2 regions of the Caballeronia sp. INML3B genome follow, and region 1 is predicted to be linked to the other one. Evidence: riboswitches for the same ligand, from Rfam matches in the RefSeq annotation. Region 1 holds a riboswitch; the other holds the start of a gene.

The links. Region 1 has a riboswitch for glycine ahead of NCS58_RS29160 (D-amino acid dehydrogenase). Riboswitches for the same ligand answer to the same signal wherever they lie in the genome.
Region 2: linked by a shared signal. The riboswitch ahead of gcvT (glycine cleavage system aminomethyltransferase GcvT) and the one ahead of NCS58_RS29160 (D-amino acid dehydrogenase) in region 1 are both predicted to bind glycine.

The regions. Positions count from the first base shown of each region.
Region 1 covers NZ_JALQDI010000073.1:25,329-32,907, reverse strand. The annotation lists gene NCS58_RS29180 (helix-turn-helix domain-containing protein) at 1-97, opposite strand, end outside; gene NCS58_RS29175 (LysR family transcriptional regulator) at 336-1,220, opposite strand; gene NCS58_RS29170 (aspartate aminotransferase family protein) at 1,298-2,599, shown strand; gene NCS58_RS29165 (VOC family protein) at 2,663-3,142, opposite strand; gene NCS58_RS29160 (D-amino acid dehydrogenase) at 3,182-4,456, opposite strand; glycine riboswitch at 4,522-4,626, opposite strand; glycine riboswitch at 4,637-4,710, opposite strand; gene NCS58_RS29155 (cation:proton antiporter) at 4,831-6,084, shown strand; gene NCS58_RS29150 (LuxR C-terminal-related transcriptional regulator) at 6,142-6,960, shown strand; gene NCS58_RS29145 (MFS transporter) at 7,101-7,579, shown strand, end outside.
Region 2 covers NZ_JALQDI010000001.1:29,983-37,561, reverse strand. The annotation lists gene NCS58_RS00165 (cytochrome c5 family protein) at 1-368, shown strand, start outside; gene NCS58_RS00160 (UvrD-helicase domain-containing protein) at 442-2,529, opposite strand; gene NCS58_RS00155 (oxidoreductase) at 2,675-3,721, shown strand; glycine riboswitch at 3,804-3,906, shown strand; glycine riboswitch at 3,917-4,048, shown strand; gene gcvT (glycine cleavage system aminomethyltransferase GcvT) at 4,164-5,288, shown strand; gene gcvH (glycine cleavage system protein GcvH) at 5,350-5,730, shown strand; gene gcvP (aminomethyl-transferring glycine dehydrogenase) at 5,784-7,579, shown strand, end outside.

The sequences.
Region 1 (7,579 bases):
GCGACGACGCATCCATGCGGTCCTTGGCGCGCAAGAGGCGCCGCAGCAGCGCCGGGTCTTGCGAGTCGTCGGCGCTGTCGTGGTCGCGAGATGGCATGGCGTTCAGGGCGCGGAAAGTGAGCGGAAAGTGAGCGGCTAGTGTAGCCCGCGCGCGCAATCTTCCGCCGCAAAAGAAAAACGTCGTGCGGACGGAATCCGCACGACGCGAAGTCGCTCACTCCCTGGAGGGAAAAGAGCTGGAGGGGATGGAAAGCATCGTAGCGCGCGTCAGCAAATCGCCAAGCGCCGGAAAGCGGGCGATTCTCGGCCTACTTCGCCGAATCGAATCAATCTCATCAAAGCAACGGCAGCGTGAGCCGGATGTGGTCCGCAAATGCCGCCGTCAGCAGCGAAGGCCGGTCCCGCGCGAACTTCAGCGATATGCCCACGCCCGGCAACGCAGGCAGGCCGGGGTCGGCATTCAGCACGCAGAGGTCCGCGGGCACCGCCGTCTGCGTGATGACCGCGAAGGCCTGCCCGGAGCGCACGAGCGCGGTGAGACCCGCGAGGCTGCTGCTCGCGTACGCGATGCGATACGCCTTGCCCGTGCGCTGCAACGCCTCACACGCGGCAATGTGATCGAGCGTATCCGGATCGGAGAGCGCGAGCGGCAACGGGTCGTAGTGCGCCGAATCCATGCCCGGACAGCCGATCCAGACAAGCTGCTCGCGCCGGATCACGTCGTCGCCGGGGCTGTCTTCGGGCAGCGAGAGCATCGCGAGATCGAGCGCCCGCTTCTTCAACTGCTCGGCGAGCCGGGGCGTCGGGCCGCACACGACTTCCACCAGCGCATGGGGATGCTGGCTCGAAAACTGCCGCAACAAGGCCGGCAGAAAAACGGCGGCGTAGTCGTCCGGACAGCCGAAACGGATGCTGCCCGACAGCCCCTTGCCGCATAAATCGGCCATCGCCTCGTCGTGCAGCCGCAGGATGCGCTGCGCGTGAACGAGCAGACGCTCGCCGGGATTCGTCAACACGACGCCTCGGCCAGTGCGCTGAAAGAGCGGCTGATCGACGATCTCTTCCAGCCGCTTCATCTGCTGACTGAGCGCGGACTGCGTCCGGCCGATCCGCTCCGCCGCGCGGCTCAGCGCCCGCACTTCCGCGATGACGGCAAACGATCGCAGCAATTCGATCTCGAGCGAAAGACTCAAGGTATTAGCGCCTCTTCTATCTTGCATTAGAACTATTCGATTCTATAAAACCAGAGCGCCGACTACACTGCAAATTCCCTTCACCTTTCGAGAGGAGAAGCAAGGTGTCCCGGAACGACGACGCAATTTTTTGGCAGAACGCCAGACAGCACCTCATCCGCTACGGCGGCACATTCGAGCCGATGATCATCGAGCGCGCCCAGGGCAGCTTCGTCTACGACGCCGACGGCCGCGCGATCCTCGATTTCACGTCGGGACAGATGAGTGCCGTGCTGGGGCACAGTCACCCTGAAATCGTGTCGGTGATCAGCGAATATGCGGGCAAGCTGGACCATCTCTTCAGCGGGATGCTGTCGCGTCCCGTGGTCGATCTCGCGACGCGTCTCGCCGATATCACGCCCGCCGGGCTCGATCGCGCGCTTCTGCTCAGCACGGGCGCGGAGTCGAACGAGGCGGCGATCCGCATGGCGAAGCTCGTCACGGGGCGGTACGAAATCGTCGGCTTCGCGCAGTCGTGGCACGGCATGACGGGCCATGCCGCGTCGGCCACGTACAGCGCCGGGCGCAAGGGCGTCGGTCCGGCGGCGGTCGGCTCGTTTGCGATTCCCGCGCCGTTTCCGTATCGCCCGCGCTTCGAGCGCAACGGTCACTACGACTGGCTCGCGGAACTCGACTACGCGTTCGATCTCGTCGATCGTCAGTCGAGCGGCAATCTCGCGGCGTTCATTGCGGAGCCGATCCTGAGCTCGGGCGGCATCATCGAATTGCCGGAAGGCTACATGGCGGCGCTGAAGCGCAAGTGCGAGGCGCGCGGCATGCTGCTGATTCTCGATGAAGCGCAAACCGGCATCGGCCGCACGGGCACGATGTTCGCGTGCCAGCGCGACGGCGTCACGCCCGACATCCTCACACTATCGAAAACGCTGGGCGCGGGTTTGCCGCTCGCGGCCACCATCACTTCGGCGGCGATCGAAGAAAGAGCGCACGAACTCGGCTATCTGTTTTACACGACGCACGTGTCCGATCCGCTGCCGGCTGCCGTCGGCTTGCGCGTGCTGGACGTGGTCGAGCGCGATGGGCTCGTCGCGCGCGCGAACGTGATGAGCGCGCGGCTCAGACGCGGGCTGCTCGATCTGATGGAGCGCTTCGACTGCATCGGCGATGTGCGCGGACGCGGTCTGCTGCTGGGTGTGGAGATCGTCAGGGATCGCCGCACGAAGGAGCCCGCCGATGGACTCGGCGCGAAGATCACGCGCGAGTGCATGAAGCTCGGGTTGAGCATGAACATCGTGCAGTTGCCTGGCATGGGCGGGGTGTTTCGTATCGCGCCGCCGCTTACCGTGAGCGAGGAAGAGATCGATCTCGGGATTGATTTGCTCGGCAAGGCTATCGAGCGTTCGCTGTAGGTTTTGCCGGATCCCGGCGAAAGCCCGATTAACAAAAGCTCCAAGCACGCCCTGGACGTAGCGTCAACGATGCGCGCCCGCCGCCGCGCGCTCGATCGCGGCGATATCGATCTTCTTCATCGTCATCATCGCGTCCATCGCGCGTCGCGCGGCTTCGCGATCGGGGCCGCTGAAAATCTCGAGCATCCGCTTCGGCGTGATCTGCCATGAAAAACCCCAGCGATCCTTGCACCAGCCGCACCGACTTTCCTCGCCCCCATTGCCGACGATCGCGTTCCAGTAGCGATCGGTCTCTTCCGCGCTGCCGGTATGCACCATGAAGCTCACCGCTTCGTTCGGCTTGAAGTTCGGGCCGCCGTTCAGTCCGAGGAAGCGCTGGCCGAGCACGGTGAACTCGACGGTCAACTCCGGCCCCTGCCCCACGCCCGGCTTCGCGGACGCATGGCCCGCGCCGACGCGGCTATCGGGAAAGGTGGCGGCGTAGAACTCCGCCGCTTCACGGGCATTACCGTCGAACCAAAGGCAATTGACGAGTTCGGCCATTTCGCGCTCCTTCGGACAGTGAACAGTGCGCCGACGATATCACGCCGGCGTATCCATCCTCACCCGCGACGACGCGCCAACGTGCACGCGCTTCGAAGGCAAACGCTGCAACACCGCCTCCGCAACGATCTCCGCCGTCGCGGCCGACAAGGTCCAGCCGAGATGCCCGTGCCCGGTGTTATAGAACACGCCCGGACGCCTGCCCTGCCCGACTTTCGGCAGCATGCCGGGCAACATCGGGCGCAGGCCGCTCCACGGAATCACGCGCGCGGTCGACACATCGGGGAAATGACGCCGCGTCCATTCGACGAGCGGCGCGATGCGGTCCGCGCGGATATCGCGATTGAAGCCGTTCAGCTCCGCCGTGCCCGCGACGCGGAAACGGTCCGCGCCGAGCCGGCTCGTGACGATTTTCGCGCGGTCGTCGAGCAGGCTGACCCACGGCGCGCGATCGCGGCTCTTCGCATCGTCGAGACAGACGGTGATCGAATAGCCCTTGACCGGATAGACGTTGAGATGATCGCCCGCCATCGATGCAAACGCCCGGCTGCCCACGCCCGCGCAGATCACGATGCCATCGAACTGGAGCGCCTGCGCCTCGCCCGCATGCTCGACGGTCAGCGTGAGCCGCCCCGCCTGTTCGTCGATGGATGTCACCGACGTGTCGTAGCGGAACTCGACGCCGTGCCGCGCGCATGCATCGGCGAGTCCGCGCGTGAACTTGTGGATGTCGCCGGTGGAATCCGACGGCGTGAAGAAGCCGCCATGAAACGAGCCGCGCAAGGCCGGTTCGATCGATGCGATCTCTTCCGGCGCGACCGGGTGACGGTCGAGGCCCGCATCGCGCAGGATTTCGTTGACCCTCGATGCGGCGTCGAACTCCTTGCGGGTCGCGTAGAAATGCAGAATGCCGCGCCGTTCGAGATCGAAATCGATGTTCTCGTCCCGCGCGATGCGAAACAGATGCTCGCGCGCCGCGATCGCAAGGCGCACCGTCTCGGCGGCATTCGCACGATAGTTCGGAATCTGACGCAGGAACTCGCCGATCCAGCTGTACTTGTGCCAGCCCGGCCGCGGATTCATCAGGAGGGGCGCGTCGCGCGTGAACATCCACTTGAGCCCTTTCAGCACGGTGGAACGGCTATTCCACACTTCGGCGTTGCTCGCCGAGAGTTGCCCGCCATTGGCGAAGGACGTTTCCATCGCCGCATAGCGATGACGCTCGAGAACGGTGACGCGAAAGCCGCGCTGCGCAAGGGCGTAAGCGGTCGTGACGCCGGTGATCCCGGCGCCGATGATGGCGATTCGTGACATGACATGATCCAGATTGATTGAGCATCGCCGGCTTTGGCCACATGCCGCAGCCGGCACCGATGCCCCATCTGTCCATGTACCTGAGAGTTTCGCCCGCGGGCCGCCCGACATTCGCGTCGGCAGCCGGGGCTCCCCTTCGGTGGGCGCGTTCAGGCGCCGCTCTCCAGATGTTCCGGCGCGCACGGTCCTTTTGCCTGAGAGTTTCCGGGGCGGTTGCTCCGTCGGCGTCGTCGCGGGGGACGAGCTCTTCCGTGGCGCGTTGTCGAACTTTTTGACAATACCGGTACAAAACTGACGTGGCAAGCCCCCGTCACGTTGACAGACCGCCGCGCTCGCCGTCAGACTCCCGTCGTTCGTTCTTTCGCAGCTCAAAAATGCCGTCTTCCCAATTGTCCGTCTACTTTTTCGCGCAGGCCGCGGTGATCGTGCTCGCGAGCCAGCTTGTCGGCAGGCTTGCGCAGCGCGTCGGCCAGCCGCAAGTGGTCGGTGAAATGATCGCGGGCGTGCTGCTCGGGCCGTCGCTCTTCGGAATGCTTCTCCCGCACTGGCAGCAGGCGCTCTTTCCCAAGCCGACGATGGGCATGCTCTACGTCGCGGCGCAGCTCGGCGTCGGGCTCTACATGTTCCTCGTCGGCACGGAGTTTCGCGCGGACCATTTCCGCGCCCGCGCAAGAAGCGCGATGAGCGTGTCGCTTGCCGGCATCGTGGCGCCGTTCGCGCTCGCGTTCGCGCTCACGCCGTGGCTGCACACGATCCCCGGTCTCTTCGCGGAGAAGGTGCGGCTCTACGAGGCGTCGCTCTTCCTCGGCGCGGCGATCGCGATCACCGCGTTTCCGATGCTCGCGCGCATCATCCACGAACGGGGGCTTGCCGGCACATCGCTCGGCACGCTCGCGCTGACCGCGGGCGCATTCGACGACGCCGCCGCGTGGTGCATCCTCGCGATCGTGCTCGCGAGCTTCGGCGGCTCGTGGATGGGCGCCTACGCGGCGATCGGCGGCGGCGCGGCCTTCGCGCTCTTCATGATCTTCGCCGGCGGGAAGCTGCTGCGCCGGCTCGCGGCCGGATTGAATCCGCACGCACCGCTGCCCACGAGCGTGCTCGCCACCGTGATGGTGCTGTTCTCGCTCTGCGCATTCGCGATGGACGCAATCGGCATCCATGCCGTGTTCGGCGGCTTCCTGCTCGGCGTGGCGCTGCCGCGCGGCCCGCTGACGGAAAAGCTGCGCGACATGCTGCAGCCCTTCGTCGTCGTGTTTCTGTTGCCGATGTTCTTCACCTACTCGGGCCTCAACACGCGGCTCGACATGCTGATGGACCCGGCCATCATGCTTGCGGCCGTCGTCATCCTGCTCGCGTCGTTCGGCGGCAAGGGCATCGCATGCTGGGCGGCCGCGCGCGCCAATGGCGAGCCTTCCGGCGACGCAATGGCGATCGGCGCGCTGATGAATGCGCGCGGTTTGATGGAACTGATCATCATCAACATCGGACTCGCGGCGGGCGTGATCCTGCCCGGACTGTTTTCGATCCTCGTGCTGATGGCCGTGCTCAGCACGCTGATGGCCACGCCGCTCTTCAACTGGATCGTGCGCCGCAATGCGGCGCTGCGCTCGGCTATCGCGCGCTAGCGGGCGGGAGCGCGGGCTTAGAATAGCGGGACCCACACGTATCTCGTTCAGCCCATCATGCGCTCCTGGCGACTCGACCGCGTCTCATCGAACGGGCAGCTCGATCTCAGCCGCGCGACCGGGCTCGTGTCGTCGATCGGCAGCGAGGATTCCAACGCGCTCGCCGCCGAAGTGCTGAAGCTGCTCGGCGACGTCGCCGCGATTTCGCAGTGCACGATCTTCGCGTATGAATTCGGCAACCGGCCGCGCACGGTGTCGGTGGCGGATCATCGCGGCGGGCGTTTCCTGCGCGATGTCGCCGACACCTACGCGTGCCATTTCTACGCGCTCGACGGCAATCAGAAGATCGTTTCCTCGGCGCGCAACGACAAGCCCGGCTCCATGCTCGTGCTGCATCGGCAGACGAGCGAGGACATCGCGCACGAGGCGTATCGCGCGGCGTGCTATCACCAGCCGAACGTGTCGGACCGCGTGTCGCTGCTCGTGCAGCCGAGCGCGGATCTGTGGCTCTCCGTGAACCTGTATCGCGACACGCGCTTCGGCAACTACCATCCGCGCGAGATCGCGTTGATCGAAGCGATGGCGCCGCTCATCGCGCACGCGGCGAAACATCATTACGCGATCTGCGGGCAGCGCGACATGCCGATCTCGCATCTGATGCTCGCGCGCGTGCGCGGCCTGTGCCCGGAGTTGTCGAAGCGCGAGCTCGACGTGCTGACCGGCGTGCTCGAAGGCCGCACCGCGCAGGAAATCGGCGATGCGATGGGCATCAAGGCGACGAGCGTCGTCACATATCAGAAGCGTGCATACCGCAGGCTCGGCATTTCGAGCCAGCGGCAACTGTTCGCGCTGTGCATCGGGCCGGGCAAGGTCTGACGATTCCCCTGCGTAAGTGTTTTCCCCGGGCCGCTGACGGCCTCGCGCTGTACCCAAATTGAGGACAAGCGGCACGATTGCGCGCTTCATACTCCGACGCATCAGATGTCCGACAGAGCGACACGACCGGAGACGACAGCATGGAAACCACGAGCGCAAGCGGCGCATTAAACGCGACGCAACGCACATCGAACCCGCACACGCAGGAGCCGCCCGTCATCGCGAAAGTTTCGCGGCATCTGCTGTGGTTCCTTTTCGTGCTGTTCTTCTTTTCGTTTCTGGACCGCATCAACATCGGCTTCGCCGGCCTGACGATGATGAAGGACCTCGGCCTCACCAGCACGCAATTCGGCCTTGCGACGACGCTCTTCTATGTCGCGTACATCGCGTGCGGCATTCCGAGCAACATCGTGCTCGCGCGTATCGGCGCGCGCCGCTGGATCGGCACGATCATGGTCGCGTGGGGCCTCGCGTCGACGGCCACGATGTTCGCGACGAGCCCCGCGTCGCTCTATGTATTGCGCGTGCTGGTCGGCGTGACGGAGGCGGGTTTCCTGCCCGGCATCCTGCTTTATCTCACGTACTGGTTTCCCGGCGCATACCGTGCGCGCGCCAATGC
Region 2 (7,579 bases), on a different contig from region 1:
GCGCGGCGGCTCCGGCGGGAGCGAGCGCGAATGAGAACGCGCAGGCGGCGGCAGCCGTCGCGGCGCTGGCATCGGTGCCGCAGGCTGCATCGGCGGCGCCGGCGGCCGGCGGTCAAAGCGCGGATGCCGCGCAGGCCGGCAAGGCACTCTACGAGCAAGTCTGCCAGGCGTGTCACGCGGCCGGCGTGCTCAACGCGCCGAAGTTCGGCGACAAGGCCGCATGGGCGCCGCGCCTGAAGGAGCCGATGGACACCGTCTATAACTACGCGCTGCACGGCAAAGGCGCGATGCCGCCGAAGGGCGGATCGAACGCGCCGGATGCGGACGTGAAGGCGGCCGTCGATTACATGGTGAACGCGGCGAAGTAACCTTCCCGAGTGCAATGAGAAAAACCCTGCGTCTTGCGGCGCAGGGTTTTTTGTTTGGAGCACGAAGAAGGCATCAAGGTTTCTGCAGCATCGCCTTGAGCATCGCCATACGATCCTTCGGCGACAGCGGCTTTTCCTCGGCGGTCGGTGGCGGCGCATCGTCGAGCAGCATCTCGGGGATGAAGCGCGAGGGCTCGCACACCACCGTCTCCCGCGCGCGCTTTCTCTTCTTGCACCAGTTCAGATGCAGACTGCGCTGCGCGCGCGTGATCGCGACATACATCAGCCGGCGCTCTTCCTCGATGCGCGAATCGTCGATGGGCGCGTCGTCGTCCGAGCTGCCGCGATGCGGCATGATCCCTTCTTCGACGCCCACCAGAAACACGTGCGGATACTCCAGTCCCTTCGACGCATGCACCGTCGACAACCGCACCGCATCCGGATCTTCCTCCTTGCCTTCGAGCATCGACATCAGCGCGACGGTCTGGATCAGGCCGAGCAGGTTCTTGCCTTCATCGGCGAACCCGTCGGCGGTGTCGTAGCCTGTCTGCTCCGTTCCCGGCGCGGCTTCGGGCTTCGTGCCCTTGCGCTTGAGCCATTCGAGAAACTCGAGCACGTTCTGCCATTTCGACTGCGCCTGGCGCTCGTCGTACGCATCGTAGAGATACGACTCGTAGTGGATGGCTTCCATCATGTCGTCGAGCACTTCGGTCGCGGGATCGCGCGCCGCCCGGTCCGACAGCCGGCGAATCCATTCGCAGAAGGTGCGTAGCGGCTCGACCTGCCGCGCAGACAGACGCGCCTCGATGCCGCCCATGAACACCGCCTCGAAGAGCGACACCTTCGCCGCGCCCGCGAACGCGCCGAGCGCTTCGAGCGTGGTATTGCCGACGCCTCGCCGCGGAGTCGTGATCGCGCGAATGAACGCGGGATCGTCGTCGGGATTGGCGATCAGGCGCAGATACGCGATGAGATCCTTGATCTCCGCCTTGTCGAAAAACGACTGCCCGCCCGACAGCACATAAGGAATGCGCTCGCGCCGCAGCACTTGCTCGAAGATGCGCGCCTGAAAATTGCCGCGATAAAGAATCGCGTAGTCGCGGAACTGCGTGCGCCGCTCGAACTTGTGCGCCGAGAGCCGGAACACGACGGATTCCGCCTCGTGCTCCTCGTCGTTGCAGCCGGTGACGGTGATCGTGTCGCCCATGCCGTGCTCGGACCACAGTTTCTTTTCGAACAGCTTCGGATTGTTCGCGATGACATTGTTCGCCGCCGTCAGGATGCGCACCGTCGAGCGATAGTTCTGCTCCAGCTTGACGACGTGCAGCTTCGGAAAATCCTTGCCGAGCTGCGCGAGGTTTTCGAGCGTTGCGCCGCGCCAGCCGTAGATGGCCTGATCGTCGTCGCCGACCGCCGTGAACGCCGCGCGCGGGCCGGCGAGCTGCTTCAGCAATTCGTACTGACAGGCGTTGGTGTCCTGATACTCGTCGATCAGCAGATAACGCAGGCGGTTCTGCCACTTGTCGCGCACCTGCTCGTTCTCGGCGAAAAGCTGCGCGGGACGCAGGATCAGATCGTCGAAATCGAGCGCCTGATACGCGTGCAGCGTCGCCGCATAGCTGCGATACACGATCGCCGCCTGGTGCTCGTCGTCGTTGCTCGCGAGCACGGACGCCTGATCCGGCGACACCATCGCGTTCTTCCACAGCGAGATGATCGACTGGATCTTGCGGATCAGACCCTTGTCGGTCGTGCCGAGTTGTTCCTGGACCATGCCGAAACAGTCGTCCGAATCCATGATCGAGAACTGCGGCTTCAGCCCGACGTGCTCCGCTTCCTGCCGCATGATCTGCACGCCGAGCGAGTGGAAGGTGCAGATCGTCAATTGATTGACGGGAATCTTGCGGCCTTCCTTGCCGGGCGTCGTGAGCGTCTTGCCTTCGAGCAGCTTCGCGGTGCGCTCGCGCATTTCGAGCGCCGCCTTGTTCGTGAACGTGAGCGCGGCGATGTGCTTCGGCTCGAAGCCGCGTCCTTCGATCAGATGCGCGATCTTCTGTGTGATCACGCGCGTCTTGCCGCTGCCCGCGCCGGCGAGCACGAGACAGGGACCATCGAGATAGCGCACGGCTTCGCTTTGCGCGGCGTTGAGACCAGCGGACATCGTATTGGGCTTCTGGAGTTTGGGGCGCGCTTGCTGAAACCCGCGCGCGGAGGAGAGCGCGATGTTAACACGATAGCGGCGGCGCGGTTCCGGCCCTCGTTCGTGCCACAATATCCGATCGAATTTACGACAGGACGATGCCCGCATGAGCACAGCACTGAAAGTCGGCGTGATGGGCTACGGCCTCGCCGGCGCGACATTTCACGCACCCGTCATCGAGCACTGCGGCCGGGCGGAAGTGACGGCCATCGCGACGAGCCAGGCCGAACGCGCGACGGCGGATTATCCGAACGCGCGGATCGTCGCGGACTTCGAGGCGCTGCTCGCCGTCGACGGGCTCGAATGTGTCGTCGTGGCGACGCCGAACGACACGCACTTCGATCTCGCGCATCGCGCGTTGTCGGCGGGCAAGCATGTGGTCGTCGACAAGCCGGTCACGCTTTCCGCGCGCGACGCCCGCACGCTCGCCGATCTCGCGAAACAGAAGGGGCTGCTTTTCGCGCCGTTTCACAACCGCCGCTGGGACGGCGATTTCATGACGGTGCGCGCGCTCGTCGAAAGCGGACGGCTTGGGCGCATCACGCATTACGAATCGCATTTCGACCGTTTTCGCCCGAAAGTGCCGCAGCGCTGGCGCGAGGAAGCGGAGCGCGGCGGCGGCCTGCTGTTCGATCTGGGGCCGCATCTGATCGATCAGGCGCTGACGCTCTTCGGCGCGCCGCAGACGGTGACGGCGTTCGTCAAGGCGCATCGCGATCACGCGCACGCGCCGGATTACGTGCATCTCGTGCTCGGCTACGACGACAAGGAAGTGATCCTGCACGCCAGCGCGCTCGCGGCGCTGGAACCGCCACGTTTCGCGATCCACGGCACGCGGGGCAGCTATGTGAAAAACGGGCTCGATACGCAGGAAGACCAGTTGCGTTCCGGCATGCGGCCCGGCAATCCGGAGTTTGCGAAGAATCCGCCGGGCGTGCTGCGCGAAGTCGATGGCGATCTCGACCTGCGTCATGAATTCGCCACGAAGGACGGCGCGTATATCGAGTTTTATCGCGCGCTGGCGGCGTCGATTCAGGACGGCAAGCCGTTTCCCATTTCGCCGCAGGACGCGGTCGATACGATGACGATCATCGAACTGGCGATTCAGAGTGACCGGGAAGGGCGGCGCGTGCCGTTTCGGCAACTCGCCTGAACATCGTTCAGCGGACGTGTTCGGTGTCCATCGAACGCGCCCGAATCCGTTTGACAAGCCCTATTCGGTCGCGTAAATTCTGCCGCACGCGTCGGGAGAGCGCGTGGTTTCGTTCATGCAGCGAAGACCGCGCCGCCGAAGGGGCATACCCGCAAACTCTCAGGCAAAAGGACCGACGGCGTCGAGGAATTCGTTTCCTCGCACTCTGGAGAGCGGCAGCGGCTTCCTCATGAAGCCAGTTGCCCACCGAAGGGGCGCGCGATGAACCGCAGCACGACCGTGCACGGTTCGCGCAATCTCTCAGGTACCGAGGACAGAGGGGTCACGCATCGCATCCGCTACGGGGCATGAGCCTTGCGCGCTGCTTTCGGCAGCACGAAGAGGCATCGGCCGAGCGAAATGTGCGCGGCGTGGCCTTTTTGTTTCGCGAACCGAGGCCCCGATGACCGAACTTCAACACACGCCCCTGCACGCCGCCCACCTCGCGCTCAACGCGCGCATGGTCGATTTCGGCGGCTGGGACATGCCCGTCAACTACGGTTCGCAGATCGACGAGCATCGCGCCGTGCGCACCGACGCCGGCATGTTCGACGTGTCGCACATGCGCGTCGTCGATTTCGAGGGCGACGCCGTCCGCGAATTCTTCAGGTACGCCATCGCCAATAACGTCGACAAGCTCACGACGCCCGGCCGTGCGCTCTACTCGTGCCTGCTCAACGGCAACGGCGGCGTGATCGACGATCTGATCGTCTACTACTTTTCCGAAACGAGTTTCCGCGTGGTCGTGAACGCGGGGACGGCGGAAAAGGACATCGCCTGGTTCGGCCAGTTGAATGCCGAAGGCGAATTCAATCTTTCCATCACGCCGCGCCGCGATCTCGCGATCATCGCCGTTCAGGGCCCGACCGCGCGCGAAAAGACCTGGCAAGTGCTGCCGGACACGCGCGCGCAAACTCAGGACATCAAGCCATTCAACGCGGCCGTTTTCCCGTCGACGCAATATGGCGAGTTGATGCTCGCGCGCACCGGCTATACCGGCGAGGACGGCTTCGAGATCGTCGTTCCGGCGACACAAGTCGAAGCGTTGTGGAACGCGCTCGCCGCCGTGGGCGTGAAGCCCGCCGGCCTCGGTGCGCGCGACACGCTGCGTCTCGAAGCCGGCATGAACCTGTACGGTCAGGACATGGACGAGACGGTTTCGCCGCTCGACGCCGGCCTCGCATGGACCGTGGATCTGAAAACGCAGCGCGATTTCGTTGGCCGCAGCGCGCTCGAGGCGCACGGCTCCAAGGCCAATTTCGTCGGGCTCGTGCTGATCAAGGAAAACGGCAAGGCGGGCGGCGTGCTGCGCGCCCATCAGAAAGTCGTCACGCCGCACGGCGACGGCGAGATCACGAGCGGCACCTTTTCGCCGTCGATGCAGGAATCCATCGCCTTCGCGCGCGTGCCGGCGGCTGTCGCCGTCGGAGACACGGTGCAGGTCGTCATCCGCGACAAGCAACTTCCGGCGCGCGTGGTAAAACTTCCGTTCGTGCGCAACGGCAAGGTTCTCGTCGAGCTGTCGTAACGCCGTCGCGCCCGTTTCCTCGAATCAAGAACCTCACGAAAGCACACGCAAGGAGCATCCAATGAGCATCCCGGCCGATCTGAAATACACCGAATCGCACGAATGGGTCCGCACCGAATCCGATGGCACGCTGACCGTCGGCATCACCGATCACGCGCAGGAAGCGCTCGGTGACATCGTCTTCGTCGAGCTGCCCGCGGCGGGCAAGACCGTGACCGCGGGCGATGCGATCGCCGTCATCGAATCGGTGAAAGCGGCATCGGACATCTACGCGCCGGTCTCGGGCGAAATCGTCGCATCGAACGACGCGCTCACGTCGGCGCCCGATCAGGTGAACGGCGCGCCGTACGAAAGCTGGCTCTTCAAGATCAAGCCGGCGGGCGACGCCGGCCTGGACAAGCTGCTCGACGCCGAAGGCTACGGCAAGTCGATCGGCGAATAACTCATCTCAATGACGATTGCGGCTCAACGGTGAGCCGCATCGCAGGAACTCACATGAAGCTCGAACACCCGGATCGCCTGATGAACCGCACTTCCCTGTCACTCGCCGCGCTCGAATGCCACGACGCATTCGCCGAGCGGCACATCGGCCCCGATGAAGCGGACCAGCGCGCGATGCTCGAAGCGCTCGGTTTCGCGTCGCGTGCGGCCTTCATCGACGCGGTGATTCCTGAATCGATCCGCCGCAAGGAAACGCTGCCGCTCGGCGCGTTCACGCAGCCGAAGAGCGAAGCGGAAGCGCTCGCGTCGCTGCGCCGGCTGGCGGACGAGAATCTGGTGTTTCGAACCTACATCGGCCAGGGTTATTACGGCACGCACACGCCGGCGGTGATCCTGCGCAACGTGCTCGAAAATCCGGCGTGGTACACGGCTTACACGCCGTATCAGCCGGAGATTTCGCAAGGCCGTCTGGAAGCGCTGCTCAATTTCCAGCAGATGGTGATGGACCTGACCGGCCTTGCGATGGCGAACGCCTCGCTGCTCGACGAAGCAACGGCCGCAGCCGAAGCGATGACGCTGCTGCAACGCGTCGGCAAGCCGAAATCGAACGTGTTCTACGTCGCCGATGACGTGCTGCCGCAGACCATCGAAGTGGTGAAGACGCGCGCGAAGCCCGCGGGCATCGAAGTGAAGGTCGGCCCGGCCGCGGATGCTGCGAGCGCGAACGCGTTCGGCGTGCTGCTGCAATACCCCGGCGCGAATGGCGATGTGCGCGACTATCGCGCGCTCGCGGAAGCAATCCACGCGGCGGGCGGCCATGTCGTCGCGGCGGCGGATCTGCTCGCGCTGACGCTCATCACGCCGCCGGGCGAATGGGGCGCGGATGTCGCAATCGGCAATACGCAGCGTTTCGGCGTGCCGGTCGGCTTCGGCGGGCCGCATGCGGCGTACATGGCCGTGCGCGACGAATTCAAGCGCCAGATGCCGGGGCGTCTCGTCGGCGTGACCGTCGATGCGCAAGGCAATTCCGCGCTGCGCCTCGCGCTGCAAACGCGTGAACAGCACATTCGCCGCGAAAAGGCGACGTCGAACGTCTGCACGGCGCAAGCGCTGCTCGCGATCATGGCCAGCATGTATGCCGTCTATCATGGCCCGCGCGGCCTGAAGACGATCGCGTTGCGCGTGAACCGCGTGGCGTCCATTTTTGCGGCCGGCGTGAAGAAGCTCGGCTATGCGATCGCCAACGACACGTTCTTCGACACGATCACGATCGACAGCGGCGCGAGCACGACCGCGCTGCATCAGGCTGCGTACGCCGCGCATATCAACCTGCGCCACGTGAGCGCGACGCAAGTCGGCGTATCGCTCGATGAAACCACCACGCGCGACGACCTGCTCAAGCTCTTCGCGCTGTTCGCCGAAGTCGCGGGCAAGACCGAAACGTTCGATATCGACGCGCTCGATCAGGCCGCAGCCGATCCGCTGCCGGCGCAACTACATCGCACGAGCGCGTACCTCACGCATCCGGTCTTCAATCGCCATCACTCCGAACACGAAATGCTGCGCTATCTGCGCAGCCTCGCCGACAAGGATCTCGCGCTCGACCGCACGATGATCCCGCTCGGCTCCTGCACGATGAAGCTCAACGCGACATCCGAAATGCTGCCCGTCACGTGGCCCGAGTTCGCGCAGATTCACCCGTTTGCGCCCGGCGAGCAAACGGTCGGCTATCGCACGATGATCGATCAGCTCGAACAGATGCTCGTCGCGTGCACGGGTTACGCGGCTGTTTCGCTGCAGCCGAACGCCGGCTCGCAAGGCGAATACGCGGGGCTGCTCATCATCCACGC